3 regions of the Blautia intestinihominis genome follow, and region 2 is predicted to be linked to each of the others. Evidence: riboswitches for the same ligand, from Rfam matches in the RefSeq annotation. Region 2 holds a riboswitch; each other region holds the start of a gene.
What was found. Region 2 has a riboswitch for cobalamin ahead of WMO75_RS02845 (cysteine-rich small domain-containing protein). Riboswitches for the same ligand answer to the same signal wherever they lie in the genome.

Region 1 (5,457 bases), on a different contig from region 2:
GTAGTGAGCGCAAGTGATTTTATCAAGATAATTGATGCTTATGAAGAAGAGAACAGTACAGATGTATTGTTGGGTTCCATTGACTGTTTTACAGAAGATACATACGAAATGTTTAATAAAAAGGGATATAACGGCAAGGAAAGAATCGACTATCTTGTAGGAAAATACGGTGCTATCGTTGCACCATCATTTGTTGCCATGAAAAATGCTCTGGAAGGCTTTGCAGAAGATTACCGTGAAGATGGAAGTGCTTTCCGGCTGCAGCAGTCATTCTGGACAGCGGATTCAGTAGATGAGTTTAATAAGCAGTATGCGTTATCTATTGGAATGTATGATAATACATATAGTGTAGAGGACATGATGGAAGTTCTGAAATCCTATACACCGGAAACAAATTTTGAGAAATTCCGGAAATTTACGGAAAAATAGATAGAAAATAAGAGTCTAAAATAATTGACGTATACATGATGGTATGTTATGCTAGATGAGTATTCATACGGTCATTTAATGATTTTAGAGATAAGTTCAGACCAGCAGAAGCGTCCTGCTGGTCTGATTAAAAGGGAAACCGGTGTAAATCCGGTACGATCCCGTCACTGTGATAGTTGGTTTTCAGCTGAATGCCACTGGAAGATATTTTTCTGGGAAGGTGCTGAAAATGGGTAAGCTTAAGTCAGGAGACCTGCTTATTTCTGGTAAAAGAGATTCTTGCGGACGACGAGAAATCCTGCTTAAGAGTTACAACTTCATGTGTTGCATATATATGTTTGATTCTTTAATGGTAAGATTTCGTGACGGATGTGGGAGCATCTGTCTTTTTTTTCGTTCAAAATCACAGGAATGGACAGTATGAGAAGGAAGAAAAACAACGAAGAAACAAAAAAAGAAAGGAAGTAAAGGATGAAAAAAACAAAAAGAGAATTACTTGTGTTAGCAGCGGCAACAACAGTTGCATTATTAATGGGAGTTACTGTACAGGCGAAGGGTGATGAGAAGGTTTTAAACTTCGGATGTCAGATGTACACAGATGGATGTGTAAACAGTGCAAATGATGAAAACAGTGGATGGAATGCTATGAGATATGGTATTGCTGAAGCATTATTTAAATTCGATGACAATATGGAAGTTATCCCGTGGCTTGCTGAGAGTTATGAAGTAAATGACGAGCATACAGAATGGACGATCAAGCTGAAAGACGGAATTAAATTCTCTGACGGATGTGATTTAACTCCGACAAAGGTAAAAGAGTATTTTGATCACATGAAAGAGGTAGGACCTTCCGGATCTGCCAAACCGGAGAAATATCTGGAATTTGAAGCAGAAGTTACTGTAGATGATGATGCAAATACTATTAACATCAAAACAAGCAAACCATATGCAAACCTTGTAGGACAGCTCTGCCACCCAACTATGGGAATCACAGATGTAGAACATATTGAAAACTACGATAATGGAATTATTGGAACAGGTCCATACAAGATTGAAGAATTCAATGGTGTAGGTGTTGGTTATACATTAGCTGCAAATGAGTATTATCGTGAAGATGTTCCATACGATAAGATCAATCTGCTGTTCATGGGAGATAACTCCGCAAAAACAATGGCTCTCCAGAGTGGTCAGGTAGACTTGGTTGAGAATATCACAAATGTAGCAGATATTCAGGATTTCCAGGACAGTGATGACTTTACTGTTGATATTGCATCCGGTGTACGCTGCGGATTTGCATGGATGAACTTTGATGGTGTTCTTGGAAACAAAACACTTCGTCAGGCAATCCTGATGGCAATTGACTATGATACAATCTGTAATTCCAGAACAATCGGTGGACTTTATACACCAGGATTTTCCGTACTGCCATCTACTCTGAACTATGATTACGACAAACTTGAGAATCCATATACCTATGATCCGGAAAAAGCAAAACAGATTCTGGATGATGCAGGAATCGTTGACACAGATGGAGATGGAATCCGTGAACTGGATGGCCAGAATATCAACCTTAGATATATTTCTTATGAAAACCGTCTTCTGAATGACTTTGCAGATGCTCACGCACAGTATCTTGCAGAAATCGGCATCGGTGTTGTTCCTGAATACGGAAGCTCAGATGATCAGTGGAGTAAACTTGCAGCACTGGATTATGACTTTAATAACAATAACTGGATCACTGTTGGTACCGGAGATCCTCTGGCATATATGGCTAACTGGGCAACTGATACCAGCTACTGCGCATACTCCAACCCGGACTATGATAAGTTATATGAAGAATTAAAAGGTGAAATGGATCCGGAAAAGAGAAAAGATCTGATCTTCCAGATGCAGCAGATCCTGGTAGATGATGCAGCGGTTCTGATTGATGGATACTACAACTCATCTATGATCTACAGTAAGAAAGTTGGTTCTGCACATATCCATACAGCAGATTACTACTGGCTGTCAACAGAAATTACTCCTGCAGAATAAGAAAAGTCTGCGAATTGTGAAGTTACTGAATAGTTACAAACAGAAATAAAAAGAGGTGTCTTTTTTGAGTAAAAAGCAAATAATCAAGCGTTTATTACAGATTGTGATCGTATTGATCGGTATCAGCTTTATTACATTTGCACTGACCTTTATGTCACCAGGTGACCCTGTACGAAACATGTACACGGCAACCGGTGTAATGCCTACTGAAGAAATGGTTCAGGAGACACGCGAGGAACTTGGTCTGAATGATCCGTTTCTGGTGCAGTATACCAGATGGCTTAAGAACTGTCTGAAAGGTGACTTTGGCAAATCATACAGCTTAAATAAACCAGTTACAGAACTTCTTGCAGCCAGATTATGGCCGACTTTGAAACTTACATTAATGGCCATGATCCTTATGCTGGTTATTTCTGTACCTTTAGGTATGTTGTCTGCCATATATAAAGATAAATGGATCGATTATCTCGTCCGGGGAATTACATTCCTCGGATGTGCGATGCCTAACTTCTGGGTTGGACTTCTGTTAATGCTGGCATTCTGTGTTTATATCAATGCATTTCCGGTTATCAGTTCTGCGGGAGACTTTAAGAGTCTGTTTCTTCCGGCTTTGACACTTGCGATTGCAATGTCTTCCAAATATACCAGACAGGTAAGAACAGCGGTGCTGGATGAACTGAGTCAGGATTATGTGATCGGTGCACAGGCAAGAGGAGTAAAGAAATCAAAGATTATCTGGGGCAATGTATTTCCAAATTCATTGCTTCCGCTGATCACAATGTTTGGTCTTTCCATAGGATCACTTCTTGGAGGAACCAGTGTTGTAGAAGTAATCTTCTCTTATCCGGGTCTTGGAAACCTTGCAGTTTCAGCAATCACATCCAGTGATTACAATCTGATCCAGGGATATGTATTATGGCTTGCCCTGATTTATATGGTCATTAACCTGATCGTTGATGCATCTTATGTTTATATTGATCCACGTATGCGTTTAAAGGAGTAGAATCATGAAAAAGAAAAACAGATTTTTAGCAAATAAAACTTTTGTCGTGTTTTCTATTCTTGCAGTCTGTATTATTCTGACAGCAGTATTTGCACCGGTGGTAACCAGAGGGGTTGACCCGTTAAAAGGTTCTCTGGTAGATGCACTGCTTCCGCCATGCAAGGAACATATTTTTGGAACCGACAAAATGGGCAGGGATATTTTTTCAAGAGTTATTTATGGAGCACGTGCATCTCTGTCAGCAACCTTTGGTGTTGTTGCCCTGATCTTTCTGGTGGGAACTGTTACCGGAGTCCTTGCAGGATATTTCGGAGGTGTCATTGATGCTGTTATTATGCGAATTGCAGATATGATGCTTGCTTTCCCAGGACTGGTACTTGCTCTTGCTGTTGCAGGTATTATGGGCGCAAGTATCAAAAATGCGATCATCGCTATTGTAGTAGTAAGCTGGACCAAATATGCGCGTCTGGCACGAAGCCTGGTTATGAAGATCCGTGACAGGGATTATGTATCAGCAGCGATCGTTACCGGTTCCAAAACACCGTATATGCTGTTTCGATATATGCTTCCAAATGCACTTCCTACACTGATCATTACTGCTGCGACAGATATAGGTTCCATGATGCTGGAACTGGCAGCAATGTCCTTCCTGGGATTTGGCGCGAAGCCGCCGGCACCGGAATGGGGTTATATGCTGAATGAAGGAAGAGCGTGTATGCAGTCCGCTCCGTGGCTGATGATCTTCCCGGGTCTTGCTATTTTTGTAGTAGTTGTTGTATTTAATATGCTTGGGGATTCCATCCGTGATATCCTCGATCCAAGAAATGAGTAGGAGGAATAAACATGCTGAAATTAGATAATGTGACAATCTCCTACAAAAATGTTCCAACTGTTCAGAATTTTAATCTGGATATGAAAGAGGGACAGATCGTTTCTCTGGTAGGAGAATCCGGAAGTGGAAAAACCACTGTTATCCGTGCTGTTCTGGGACTTCTTGCAGGTGGCGGTAAGGTCACAGAAGGAAGTATTACATTTGAAGGAGAAGACCTCTTATCCTATACACCGGAACAGTGGAGAAAACTTCGTGGTTCTGATATTTCCATGATTTTTCAGGACAGTGGTGCAATGATGAATCCGACACGTAAAGTCGGAAAAGTATTCACAGAATATATTCTTACTCATGAGAAAATTTCCAAAAAAGAGGCATGGAGTAAGGGAATCGCAATGCTGGAGCGAATGAGACTTCCGTCTCCGGATAATATTATGGAATCTTATCCTTTCCAGTTATCCGGTGGTATGAGACAGCGAGTTGGTATTGCGATGGGAATGACTTATCAGCCGAAGCTTCTTCTTGCAGATGAACCGACTTCTGCACTGGATGTAACAACGCAGGCACAGATCGTGCGTCAGATGATGAAGCTCAGAGATGATTATCATACAGGCATTATTGTAGTAACCCATAATCTGGGTGTAGCTGCCTACATGTCAGATTATATTGTTGTAATGAAGAACGGAAAAATGGAAGACCAGGGAACAAGAGAGTATATTCTGAAAGAATCAAAGAATGAATATACCAGAAAACTTCTGGAGGCAGTTCCATCCCGGGGAGGTGAACGATATGTCTGAAAAAAGAGAAGTAATACTGGAAGCGAAACATGTAACCAGAAGATTTGCGGCATCACATGGACGTACTCTGCTGGCGAACAATGATATTAATCTGAAAATGTATAAAGGTGAAACACTGGGTCTGGTAGGAGAATCCGGATGTGGTAAGAGTACATTTATGAGATTTCTGGTTTCTCTTGATACACCTTCAGAGGGTGAGATTCTGTACCGCGGTACAGATATCACGAAATTAAAGGGAGAAGAACTGAGAAATAACCGTCAGAACATTCAGATGGTATTTCAGGACCCGACCTTATCTTTTAATCCGAAAATGAACATTCGTGATATTGTGTGTGAGCCTTTGATGAATTTCAAAAAGATTAAGA
Region 2 (5,457 bases):
GCCGCCTTCCTGAACGGAAAGTCCTCTGCTGATGCAGTCATCTACCATACAGGATTCAAATGGAAGCGGTACACGTTCTGCGTGTGCAACGTCGATCGCATTATCTGCATTTACAAGAAGGGAAATACAGTATTCCATCTGTTTCTTGTATGCGTCATAAAATTCCTCGAAGGTTGTCATCTTGGTGACATCGCCTGTCTGGATACCAACAAGCTCGCCCTTGTCCATACCATTGGAGAATACAAGTTCCAGCGGGCGGCACATATTGAAGAATGCTGCGTCATGCCATCCATCTGTCTTGCCGGCTTTCTGCGGTTCTACACATCCGATGATGTTGTATTCTCTGGCATCTGCAAGAGTCAGTCCTCTGTTCAGAAGTGCCGGGATGATAACTTCATCATTATAGTAGGCCGGAAGTCCGATACCTGTTCTTGTAAGCTCGGCTGCCTTGATCAGCAGTTCGTGCGGGGAGCCATTCCATACACGGATGGAAAGGGAAGGCATCGGCAGGTGTACATGCATAGATGCAAGGATACACATAACAGAAAGGTCATTGGTAACATCATTTCCGTCCTTGTCCTGACCACCGACGATCAGGTTCTGGAAAAGGCTGTATCCTGCAAATCCCTCTGCAGAAGCTGCATCACGGACTTTGTTGAGGTCATTCAGTTTGACCCAGATACAGTCAAGAAGTTCCTGTGCGGATTCTCTGGTGATGATGCCCTTGTCAAGATCTGCCTTATAATAAGGATACATATACTGGTCAAAACGTCCAGGGGAAATGGAATGTCCGCTGGATTCAACCTGAAGGAGCTGCTGTACAAACCAGAAGGACTGGCATGCTTCATAGAAGCTTGTTGCTCCATTTGCCGGAACACGGCTGCAGTTCTGTGAGATCTGCAGAAGTTCCTGTTTACGTGCAGGATCGGTACACTCTGCTGCCATCTGGGACGCAAGCTCTGCATAACGCTCTGCGTATTCGATGACTGCCTGGCAGGAAAGGATGACTGCCTTAAGAAAATGTGATTTCTTGACGTAATTGCCGTCTCCAACCTGACATCTGTCGAGTTCTGCCTGTGCTTTGTCGATGATTCCCTTGTAACCGATTGCAAGAACTTCTTCATATTTAACAGTTACATGTCCGACACCGTTGTAAAAATAGTTGCCTGGTGTAAAAATATTGTGTTCGATTGCTCTGATTGCTTCCGGCGCCATGTAGGAGGTTGCAAGTTCGCTGGAGGTTTTGCCCTTCCAGTATTTATGTACTTCTCTTAACTCCTGCTTGGTCTCCTCAGCAATGTAAAACGGGTCTGCGCTCCTCGTTTCAACCGTATCCAGTTCATCCTCCAGCCACTGGTAGGAAAATTCCGGGAAAGTCTGACATCCTCGCGGTGCGATCGTGCTGCTTCCAACAATCAGTTCGTTGTCACGGATGATGATCGGGATATTACGGAGAATGTGGGCAAAAGCTTCTGCACGTCTGGTGATCGTAGGCTGTCCCTCTGTGGCCTTGTACGATTCTGTGATAAGCTTCGCCCTTGCAGATTCGATAACCGGCATGTGGGCATAAAGTGCCTCAACCAGTTTCGGAATTCTGGATGACTTTGGAATATCTGTGGTATTAAACATCTCCACACTTCTCCTTTCTTATGGTGTCTCAAACGCCATATCTCATATGTATCAGCGGATGTGCCACTGGCACCTTCAAAAGGCGCTATGACGCCACGATTCATATAGAATCATTATACTCTACCCACCCTCGCATGTCAACGGAATCCAACAGTATTTATCGGTTTTTTGTGCGGGTTTTGTTGTGGTTTTTGTTTGTTTTGTGTTGGTTTTTATTTGGAATTTGATTTTTGAGTTGACTTTTGGATTTTGAACTGCCATACTGAAGTCAGTATAGTTTTTGTTGCTGTAAATGAAGTTGGCAGTGACAATTTTTTCTGATCAGAGGAGGAACAAAAATGTATCTTTCTGATGTACATACACATTCAATCGCAAGCGGGCACGGAACGACCTGTACTGTTTCTGATATGGCAAAAGCGGCTTCAAAGAAGGGCCTTAAACTGCTCGGGATCACAGACCATGGACCTGGCACACTTGCCGCGGGAACTTCTTCTTATTTCAGAAGTCTTTCTTATTCTCCCAAGAAACGCTTTGGGATTGAATTATTGTTTGGAGTTGAACTGAATATCCTTGATGTTGATGGACATGTAGATTTAAGTGATGAACTTCTTGACAAACTGGATTACGCGATCGCGAGCATGCACGCGCAAAATTATAAGAGTGGTTCTGTAAAAGAAAATACAAGTGCTTACCTGAACGCTATGAAGCATCCCTGCGTCAAAATCCTCGGACATTGCGATAATCCGCATTTTCCAGCAGATTATGAGACACTTGCAGTCGCAGCAAAAGAATTCGGAGTGATCTTTGAAATCAACGAAGCCTCCCTCGCCCCCTACGGCTACCGAGGAGACACCCGAGCCAACAACCGCGAGATCCTGCGCTGCTGCCGCAAATACAACATCCCGATCGTCCTCCCCAGCGACAGCCACGGCACAGAACACATCGGAGACTTCACCTGTGCCGCCGAATTCGTGCATGAAGAAATGTTCCCGGAGGAACTGATCTTGAATAATCAGATTCCAAGGTTGAAAATGATATTAGAAGAGAGATAATGAGTCTCCCACACACCGGTCCCTAATCTGCCGCCCTACGGGCGGCGTTCAGGGGCCACACCCCGGTGAGCGAATGTCATCCGTACAGGAGGTGTTTCTCCGTAGGCGTCCCCATTCCTCACCTACCCCATCTTCTTCATCAACTCCACCAACTCCGCATACTTCCCAGTCACATACCCATAATTCTTCCTCTTATGCGGCAGCTGACAATCCGTGCAGTCCTTAAATCCCTTATCCGTAAACTTAAAATTCCCGCCACATTTATCACCCAGTGCATACAACGGGCAATAACAAAACAGACAATTAAAGTTCTCCGGGTCTGCCCCTTTATGGCATGGAAAATATTCACACTCCTTATTGCTGAAATAGGAATAATGTTTCCCTTCCCAATACGGTTTCTCCATAATATTCACCTCCATCCCCTTTTCATCCTATTATATCCTATAAGAAGATATAAAAAAAGCAGCTATGATCAATGTCATGCTGTCATTCAAACATTCTTATAGAGGATTTGCGATGCTGCTCCGGGGTAGACAATGAATCCGTTCAAATATGCGGAGGGAACGAATGCATCCGAAGCAGTATCGCCTGCCATTTAATCATACCCTTAATGGGTTACCATGCTCTGCGGCGGCCACCGCAATTACAAGCATGAGGTATAATTCATACGAACAGGCGAATTCCATAAAAAAATGCCTGCTTCCAATAAGCAGACAACACTCTGGGACTGCGGATATCCCTAAGTTGGTTGTTACACTTTACACGGAAGTTTAACCTCGCCATACAAAGCAGGTTTCCTGACTTCAGGATCATCGCTTGCCTTCCCCTTCTCATACTATGTACAATGGGATAATGAAGGTTCGCTCCTCTGTTACAGTGACCGGATCGCTCAGGACTCTCACCTGATTCCCTCTTCTGACTGCTACGCGGACACAGCCAGCACTTCATATGTTCAATATGGAATTATACTGACATTATAATAGCATACCCTTTGGTCATTGTCAATAGTATCTGATACTTTTTTCACAAATTCATAAGTAAAAAGTTATAATCTCTTTTCACACCCGTTTTTTCTCTGTGTTGCATTTTTTCTGCGTGTGTCCTATACTGAATTATATTTTCCGGTCCTGCATGACCACTACGTAGTTATCACCAAAAGGAGGATTTTTTATGATTCAGGATATCGCACCGCATACTTATCACAATGAATATAAACCAGTCACACCGGATGGCAACAGCATCATTCTCGCTTACGAAAATGGAAAGTGTTTCTTCCATAAAAAAGAAGATGACGTTTCCATCTCTCTTCCACGTTTTCGCGAACTGGAAGGAAATGTAAGCGATCTGTACGAAAATTATATCTATCTTTTTTCCATTGATCAGGAACGTTTTTATCTGATCCCGGGACTTGATACATCCCTGCTGCCGGGCTATGAATTCCATGAAACAAGAGAGCTTCGTTATGTCCAGCCACAGTATCTTGCTTTCGCCACAGTCACTGGATATCAGCTCTGGTTCTGGTACAAAAATCGGCGTTTCTGCGGATGCTGTGGAAAACCAATGAAGCATGACACAAAAGAGCGTATGATGTACTGCCCTTCCTGCGGCCGTCGGGAATACCCGGTACTTATGCCGGCTGTCATCGTCGGCATCACAAACGGTGACAAGATCATTTGTTCCAAATATGAAGGCCGGAGTTTTAAACAATATGCTCTGATCGCCGGATTTGCAGAAATTGGGGAAACCATTGAAGAGACCGTCCAGCGTGAGGTCATGGAAGAGGTCGGCCTTAAAGTCAAAAATCTTCGTTATTACAAGAGCCAGCCATGGTCCTTCTCCGGCACTTTACTTTTCGGATTTTTCTGTGATGTAGACGGAGATGATACTCTCACGGTGGATCACGAAGAGCTTTCCATAGCACAGTGGTTTGAGCGTGATCAAATTATCGGTCAGGACAACAACAGCAGTCTTACCAACGAGATGATGATGGTATTTGCTGCTGGAAAAGAACCAAAATAAAGAATAGACAAACGTGGTATCTGTTTTTACAAGCAGACACCACGTTCAGACTATCGCATTATACTCATCATGCAGATCTGCACTTTACAATTCTTTTATCCGCTTCATTTCAAATATTTTGTTATATAGTATATATATTTCGTAAATTTATCTTTATTTTTCAGTATCAAAGACATATCTTTTTCATCCCGCACATGCTATAGTAACATCATCAAAGCTGTTCAGTTCCTCCAATCACCTTACACATTTGCGTTTACTGCCTGAGCAGCTTTTTCAAAAAAACATTCACATTACCAACAGGGGGTTTTGTTATGAAAGTTGTAGTTGCTGTTGATTCATTTAAAGGAAGCATGACTTCCATGGAAGCCGGCATGGCTGTCAAAGCCGGCGTTCTTGCCGCACATAAAGATGCAGAAGTGATCGTCAAACCACTGGCTGACGGCGGCGAGGGAACTACGGATGCCCTGATCGAAGGGCTGAATGGAGAACGTGTCGATGTCACAGTTACCGGACCTTATCATGAACCGGTCAACGCATATTATGGTTATCTCAAGGACACCAACACTGCTGTCATGGAGATGGCTTCTGCCGCCGGGATCACGATCTCCGAGCAGAAAGATCCTATGATCGCTACCACTTACGGTGTCGGTGAAATGATCCTTCACGCCATCAACAAGGGAATCCGCAATTTCATCATCGGAATCGGCGGCAGTGCTACCAATGACGGTGGGATCGGAATGCTTAAGGCTCTTGGATT
Region 3 (5,457 bases), on a different contig from region 2:
GTCAAATTCTTCGTCAATAGCTTCAACCGGAATATCAAAACCATAAACTTCTTCTGACATTCCATCGCTGTATGTAACAGTATCTGTTGTCGGCTGGAGAAGTTCTGCACCATCTTTCTGTGCATCCTCTGCTGTTCCCACAAACAGATTTACGATATTTTTGGAAGCCAGACTTACATGAAGTGTCATCTTACCGTCTTTGACTGTCAGGACTCCCTTGCCATCGTTTGCTTCGTTTACATGGAACATTCCGCTGTCTGTGTCAAACTCAGCACTGTAGGTGCCATCTTCCAGAACTGCATCCTTTGCATCGTCCTTCTTATCGGTTGTATCAGCCTTGGCATCATCCTTCTTGGCATCTGCTGTTGCTGTAGAAACTGACTTGACTTCTGTTTCTGCCAGAACCGGCGTAAAGCTTCCAAACATAAGTGCTCCGCTTAATACGCATGCCATCATTGCCACTGAACGTTTCATAATATTTTCCTCCTGCTTTTACAGGAAATGCCCGGAAAGACCTAGATCCTCCCGGGCAGCCCCGTTATCTTACATAAAAACTGTTTCTTTATTATTCTGCTGCTTCTTCTGTAGTATCAGCTGCATCGTCTGTTGTTTCCTCTGCTGCTGCATCATCAGAAGCTTCTTCTGTGTCATCTGTTACTTCTGCTGCATCATCAGCTGTTCCCAGAGAATCGATAGCATCTTTTGTATGTGCTACATACAGATCCTCAACTGCTGCGACTCTCCCAAGACCTTCGATCTGGCAGTCAACACTGTCAAATGCTCCGGATGCCTCGAACTGGCTCTTCCAGGAATCTTCATCATCACCAGCCATATCGTTGTTTGCATGGTCACCAGCTACAACCATAAGCGGACGAAGAACGACTTTCTTGAAGCCTGCATCTTTAACCTTAGCGATAACTTCTTCGCATGCGGTGTCTTCCGGCTCACCTTCAACAGTTCCGATGAAAGCGTTTGTGAATCCAAGGTCTTCCATCTGTGTCTGCATCTGATCGTATGTTACGTTTGCTGTATGAGAAGTACCATGTCCCATGAATACGAATGCTGTTCCGTCTTCTGCGGCTGCTTCCATGCTGTCATATCCTGCTACCTTGCAAGCTTCATCTGTGATAGCCTGTGCAACTGCTTTCTTGTCGTCGTTGATCACAGTAGCGTCATCACCAACTTCACCAAGCATTGGCTCTGCGATTGCTACAGATTCGAATTTGTCTTTGTAGTTGTCGATTACTTCTACCATCTCATCGTACTCAGCACCATGCATCAGATGTGTAGGCTGAACAACAAGGTTCTTAACTCCGTTTGCTACTGCACGGTCAAGAGCCTGATCCATGTTGTCGATTGCTTCATCATCTCTTGCCTCTACATGGTTGATGATGATCTGTGCTGTGAAAGCACGTCTTACGGACCAGTCCGGATAAGCTGCTGCCAGAGCATCTTCGATTCCTTTGATATCCTGTGCACGGCTGTCGTTGAAGGAAGTACCAAAGCTTACAACAAGAAGTTCGTTCTCACCGATCTCATCCTGGTTGCGTGGGTCATCCTTGGAAGCATCGCCTGTGTCACGTCCGAAATATTCCGGGCTTGCTTCTTCACCTTCTACCAGTTCTTTCTGTGCGTCTGTCAGAGCATCCCATGCTTCTTTGGCTGCCTTACAGTCCTCATCTGTTGTGTCGTTTCTTTCCTGAACGTAGATCTTGTCGATCAGTGCTGCAACGTTGTCTGCTGCTGCCTGGTCATCATCAGATGCCTCTGCTGTATCGTCTGCTGCTTCTGCGTCATCTGCGTCATCTGCTGCTGCCTCTGTTGCAGTGTCCTCTGCGGTGTTGTCAGAAGCCATAACTCCTGCTGTACCCATCATAGATACAGTTGTGATCGCTAACAGTGTTGCAAGTGCTTTTACAGTTTTGTTTTTCATGTTTTTGTCCTCCTTTGACATTACAGTACGAAAACTGAACAGAATCCTGCACACAAAAAAAGCCCTCAAAAAAGGGGTAAGTGGTCTATCAAAAAACGGTACGACCAATTACTCGTGATCTGGAATCCATATTCCCGTACCAGACAACAGGCAGGTTTCCTGACTTGCCGCTCAACATATGGTTCTATCTTCCCAGTTTCCCAGTGATCATGCTTAATGCATACAGAACCGTACTCCGTGCTTACAGTGACGAGATCGTACAGGTTTCTCACCTGTTTCCCTTTTAACCTCATGAACAATGCCCTCGGCACCTGTTATCTTCTTTATTCAATTTTCTATACAGTATCATATTTTTTGACAAATTACAATACATTTGGGCTATTTTTAACAAAATATATCGGTCAGCCTGCTCATCTGTGCTGTTTTTGCTGCCGGATCTTCCGCTGCAAAGATCCCCGAGATCACGGCTGCACCGTTGACTCCGCTGCCCTCAAGCTGTGAGACATTTTCGCTGTTGATCCCGCCGATCGCCACGACCGGAATACTGACAGAGGCTGCGATCTTCTTCAGTTCTTCCATGGAAAGATATTTGGCATCTTTCTTTGTCGTGCTGCCAAAAACCGCCCCTGTTCCGATGTAATCTGCTCCGGCTTTTTCGGCTGCGATCGCCTGTTCAACAGTCTTGGCTGTCATCCCGAGGATTTTGTCCGGTCCTATCATGGCACGGATGTCTCTTTCCTTAATGTCTGACTGACCGACATGTACACCGTCCGCATCCATTTCCAATGCGATTTCCACACTGTCGTTCACTACAAAGGGGATATTGTACCTGCGGCAGAGTTTCTGAAGTTCTATGGCTTCTTTTCTTGTCTCTTCTGCACCCAGTTCTTTTTCTCGGAGCTGAAGGAAGGTTGCCCCGTTCTGGATCACCTTTTCGCAGACAGAAAGAAGTGTCTCGTCTTCTTTCAGCCAGCTTCGGTCCGTAATGACATAAAGTTTCAGCGCTTTTGCTATCTGTTCTCTTGTAAATTTCATTTTTCTTATCCTTTCTTCCGAATTCCATCCAATACCCTGCAAAGCGGCAGCAGATACAGGAAAAACGCGAATAAAATACTGCTCTGTGGTGCACCGACTGCCGTAAGCGGAACTGCCCCCGCGATCGACCATGGGATCATTGGTGCAAGGATCACGACACTGTCCTCCAGGTCATTCGCAAACCTTTCTTTGTCTCGTTCTGTTCTGGCGCAGAGCTGCTGTGTCAGCATGATCGCAAGTGTCTGGTTGCAGGCGATCGCGCTGGCTGCTGCTGATGTGAGCAGGATCGCAAGAAACGGAAATGTTTTTTGTGCCAGAGTTTCTACGGTCGCCTGGATCCCGTCGAGGATCCCCGTTTTCTCAAAAATCCCTGAATAGGATGAGGAAAGACACACGATCGCACCGACCCTCAGCATGGAAACGATCCCTCCTCCATCCAGCATGGAAGCGATCTCTGCATTTTCGCTGTGAAAGCCAAAGATAAGGATGTGCGGGAGTTCCATAAGCGGCATCCCCTGTATCCAGACGCATAAGACAAGTGCCACGGCAATGCTTGCAAGCATAGAGATTTTGACTCCGAGCTGCGCCACGGACAAAGCCAGGATCACCAGTGCCGGCAGAAGTGTCCACCAGACGATCCGAAATTCCTGATGAAAAACTCCGGTAAGATCCGGCAGTTCCTGTGTATGGGAAGTCTTCATTCCGATCATTGTATACAGGATGCAGACCAGTACAAAGGGGATCAGTGCACTGCGGAGCATATTTCTGATGTTCCTGTAAATGCTGGTCTCTGTCAGTTCTGACACAAGAAGGGCGCTGGTCGAGACCGGTGAACAGCGATCACCAAAAAAGATTCCCGAAAGGATCGCACCGCCGCAGAGCCACGGAGATACCGAAAGGACAGAGCCCATCGTCGCACAGACAACGCCTACTGTTGCCGCTGTCCCAAACGAAGTTCCGGTCAGCACCGAAACCAGCGAGTTCAAAAGAAATACCATCAGAAGAAAGACCGATGGTTTTATAAAATGGATCGTATAGCAGATGATCACCGGGATCGTTCCTGCCTGTCTCCAGAGTGCGGTCAGCATTCCGATCAGCATAAAGGTGATCAGGATGTTTCTGACCTTCCAGATTCCCTCGCCCGCCATATGCAGGATCTCTTTTACTGAAAATCCTTTTTTCTTTGCATAACAGCCAAAGATCACGAAACCTGCCAGTAATGCATATATAATAGAAACATTACATACAATACACAGAATAAGGATGCCGCAAAACAGCCCTAATACTGCAAATTCCATGGCAGCCTCCTACATCTCGAAGGCTTTGCGGATGCTGTCGTAATGGAGGAATTTGCCTTCTGCTGCAAATGCCTGGATCTGTTCCAGAGTTGCAAACATGTGTCCGTCTGTCTCCTCCGTCTGCAGTGTCAGGTCTTTCTCATCAATGTCCATGACAAAGCGGTAAACGTCTACAAAGTAGTTATCGCCCTCGCCCGGATTTTCTCTCTTATAGGTAAAAAGATAACCGCCTTCTGCGTTTCTTGCATCCAGACCGGTTTCTTCTTTTACTTCACGGAGCACTGCCTCATAGGAATCCTCTCCTGCCTGTGCCGCGCCGCCGGAAACTTCCCACCAGCCCGGAGCCCAGGCTTTTGTCATAACTCGTTTGGTGATCAGGAATGTGCCGTTCGGTCTTGCAACAACACCAAGCACGGTCAGATGATACTCCCCGTCTTTCAGACACCAGTCGTTTCTCTTCATTGTGCGGCCTGTCGGCTGTTTATTTTCATCGTAGATATCCCAGTATTCCATTTATCTTTCTCTCCCTGTCTGTCTTTTTTGTCCCTGCTTCTACTGGCGGGGATTTTTTTCGGTTTTATTTTACCAGAGTAAAGTGTAAATGACAAGGAATTCAGATTTATAGCCTGGAAAAACATGGTTCAAAATCTGGCAGTTCTTCCTTTTTAATGCTCAGGCAGTTTATCGGCATCGGATTTAACCGGTTATTCATTTTCCGGGGCAAAACTCTATTATGAAGACATTTTGCCTTGGAATAACTTGTGAGATGCTATGTTTTATTAAGGAAAAATGGCGCCAGTTATAAGCCCAGCACCATTTCTCACTACATTCTAAGCCTGGTGTCAATGTGCCAGACACTTTTTATTTCATTCAACTTTTACACGAGGCTTTACATGGATTGTCGAAACTTGGGTTAAATGCGTAGAAATTCTTGGCATCCAGTTCTTCCTGAATGCTTCGGAGAGCTTCCCCAAACCGCTGGAAATGAACGATCTCCCTTGCACGCAGGAATTTAATCGGGTCGGCAATCTCCGGAATGTCACGTACTACGCGGAGAATGTTATCGTAAGTCGAGCGGGCTTTCTGTTCGGCAGCAAGGTTTTCGAACAGATCTGTGATCGGATCACCTTTACTCTGGAATTCGCACGCATTAAACGGAACACCGCCCGCCGCCTGCGGCCAGACACCAAC

Region 1: linked by a shared signal. The riboswitch ahead of WMO75_RS16830 (ABC transporter substrate-binding protein) and the one ahead of WMO75_RS02845 (cysteine-rich small domain-containing protein) in region 2 are both predicted to bind cobalamin.
Region 3: linked by a shared signal. The riboswitch ahead of WMO75_RS00510 (sirohydrochlorin cobaltochelatase) and the one ahead of WMO75_RS02845 (cysteine-rich small domain-containing protein) in region 2 are both predicted to bind cobalamin.

Annotation. Positions count from the first base shown of each region.
Region 1 covers NZ_JBBMEI010000086.1:1,356-6,812, forward strand. The annotation lists gene WMO75_RS16825 (hypothetical protein) at 1-429, shown strand, start outside; cobalamin riboswitch at 505-704, shown strand; gene WMO75_RS16830 (ABC transporter substrate-binding protein) at 901-2,463, shown strand; gene nikB (nickel ABC transporter permease) at 2,519-3,466, shown strand; gene nikC (nickel transporter permease) at 3,471-4,298, shown strand; gene WMO75_RS16845 (ABC transporter ATP-binding protein) at 4,310-5,092, shown strand; gene WMO75_RS16850 (ABC transporter ATP-binding protein) at 5,085-5,457, shown strand, end outside.
Region 2 covers NZ_JBBMEI010000005.1:33,008-38,464, reverse strand. The annotation lists gene WMO75_RS02855 (glycyl radical protein) at 1-1,629, opposite strand, end outside; gene WMO75_RS02850 (phosphatase) at 1,968-2,681, shown strand; gene WMO75_RS02845 (cysteine-rich small domain-containing protein) at 2,804-3,085, opposite strand; cobalamin riboswitch at 3,452-3,643, opposite strand; gene nudC (NAD(+) diphosphatase) at 3,852-4,700, shown strand; gene WMO75_RS02835 (glycerate kinase family protein) at 5,012-5,457, shown strand, end outside.
Region 3 covers NZ_JBBMEI010000001.1:126,234-131,690, forward strand. The annotation lists gene WMO75_RS00505 (hypothetical protein) at 1-474, opposite strand, end outside; gene WMO75_RS00510 (sirohydrochlorin cobaltochelatase) at 566-1,933, opposite strand; cobalamin riboswitch at 2,066-2,263, opposite strand; gene thiE (thiamine phosphate synthase) at 2,318-2,968, opposite strand; gene WMO75_RS00520 (Na+/H+ antiporter NhaC family protein) at 2,974-4,266, opposite strand; gene WMO75_RS00525 (NUDIX hydrolase) at 4,276-4,779, opposite strand; gene WMO75_RS00530 (manganese catalase family protein) at 5,137-5,457, opposite strand, start outside.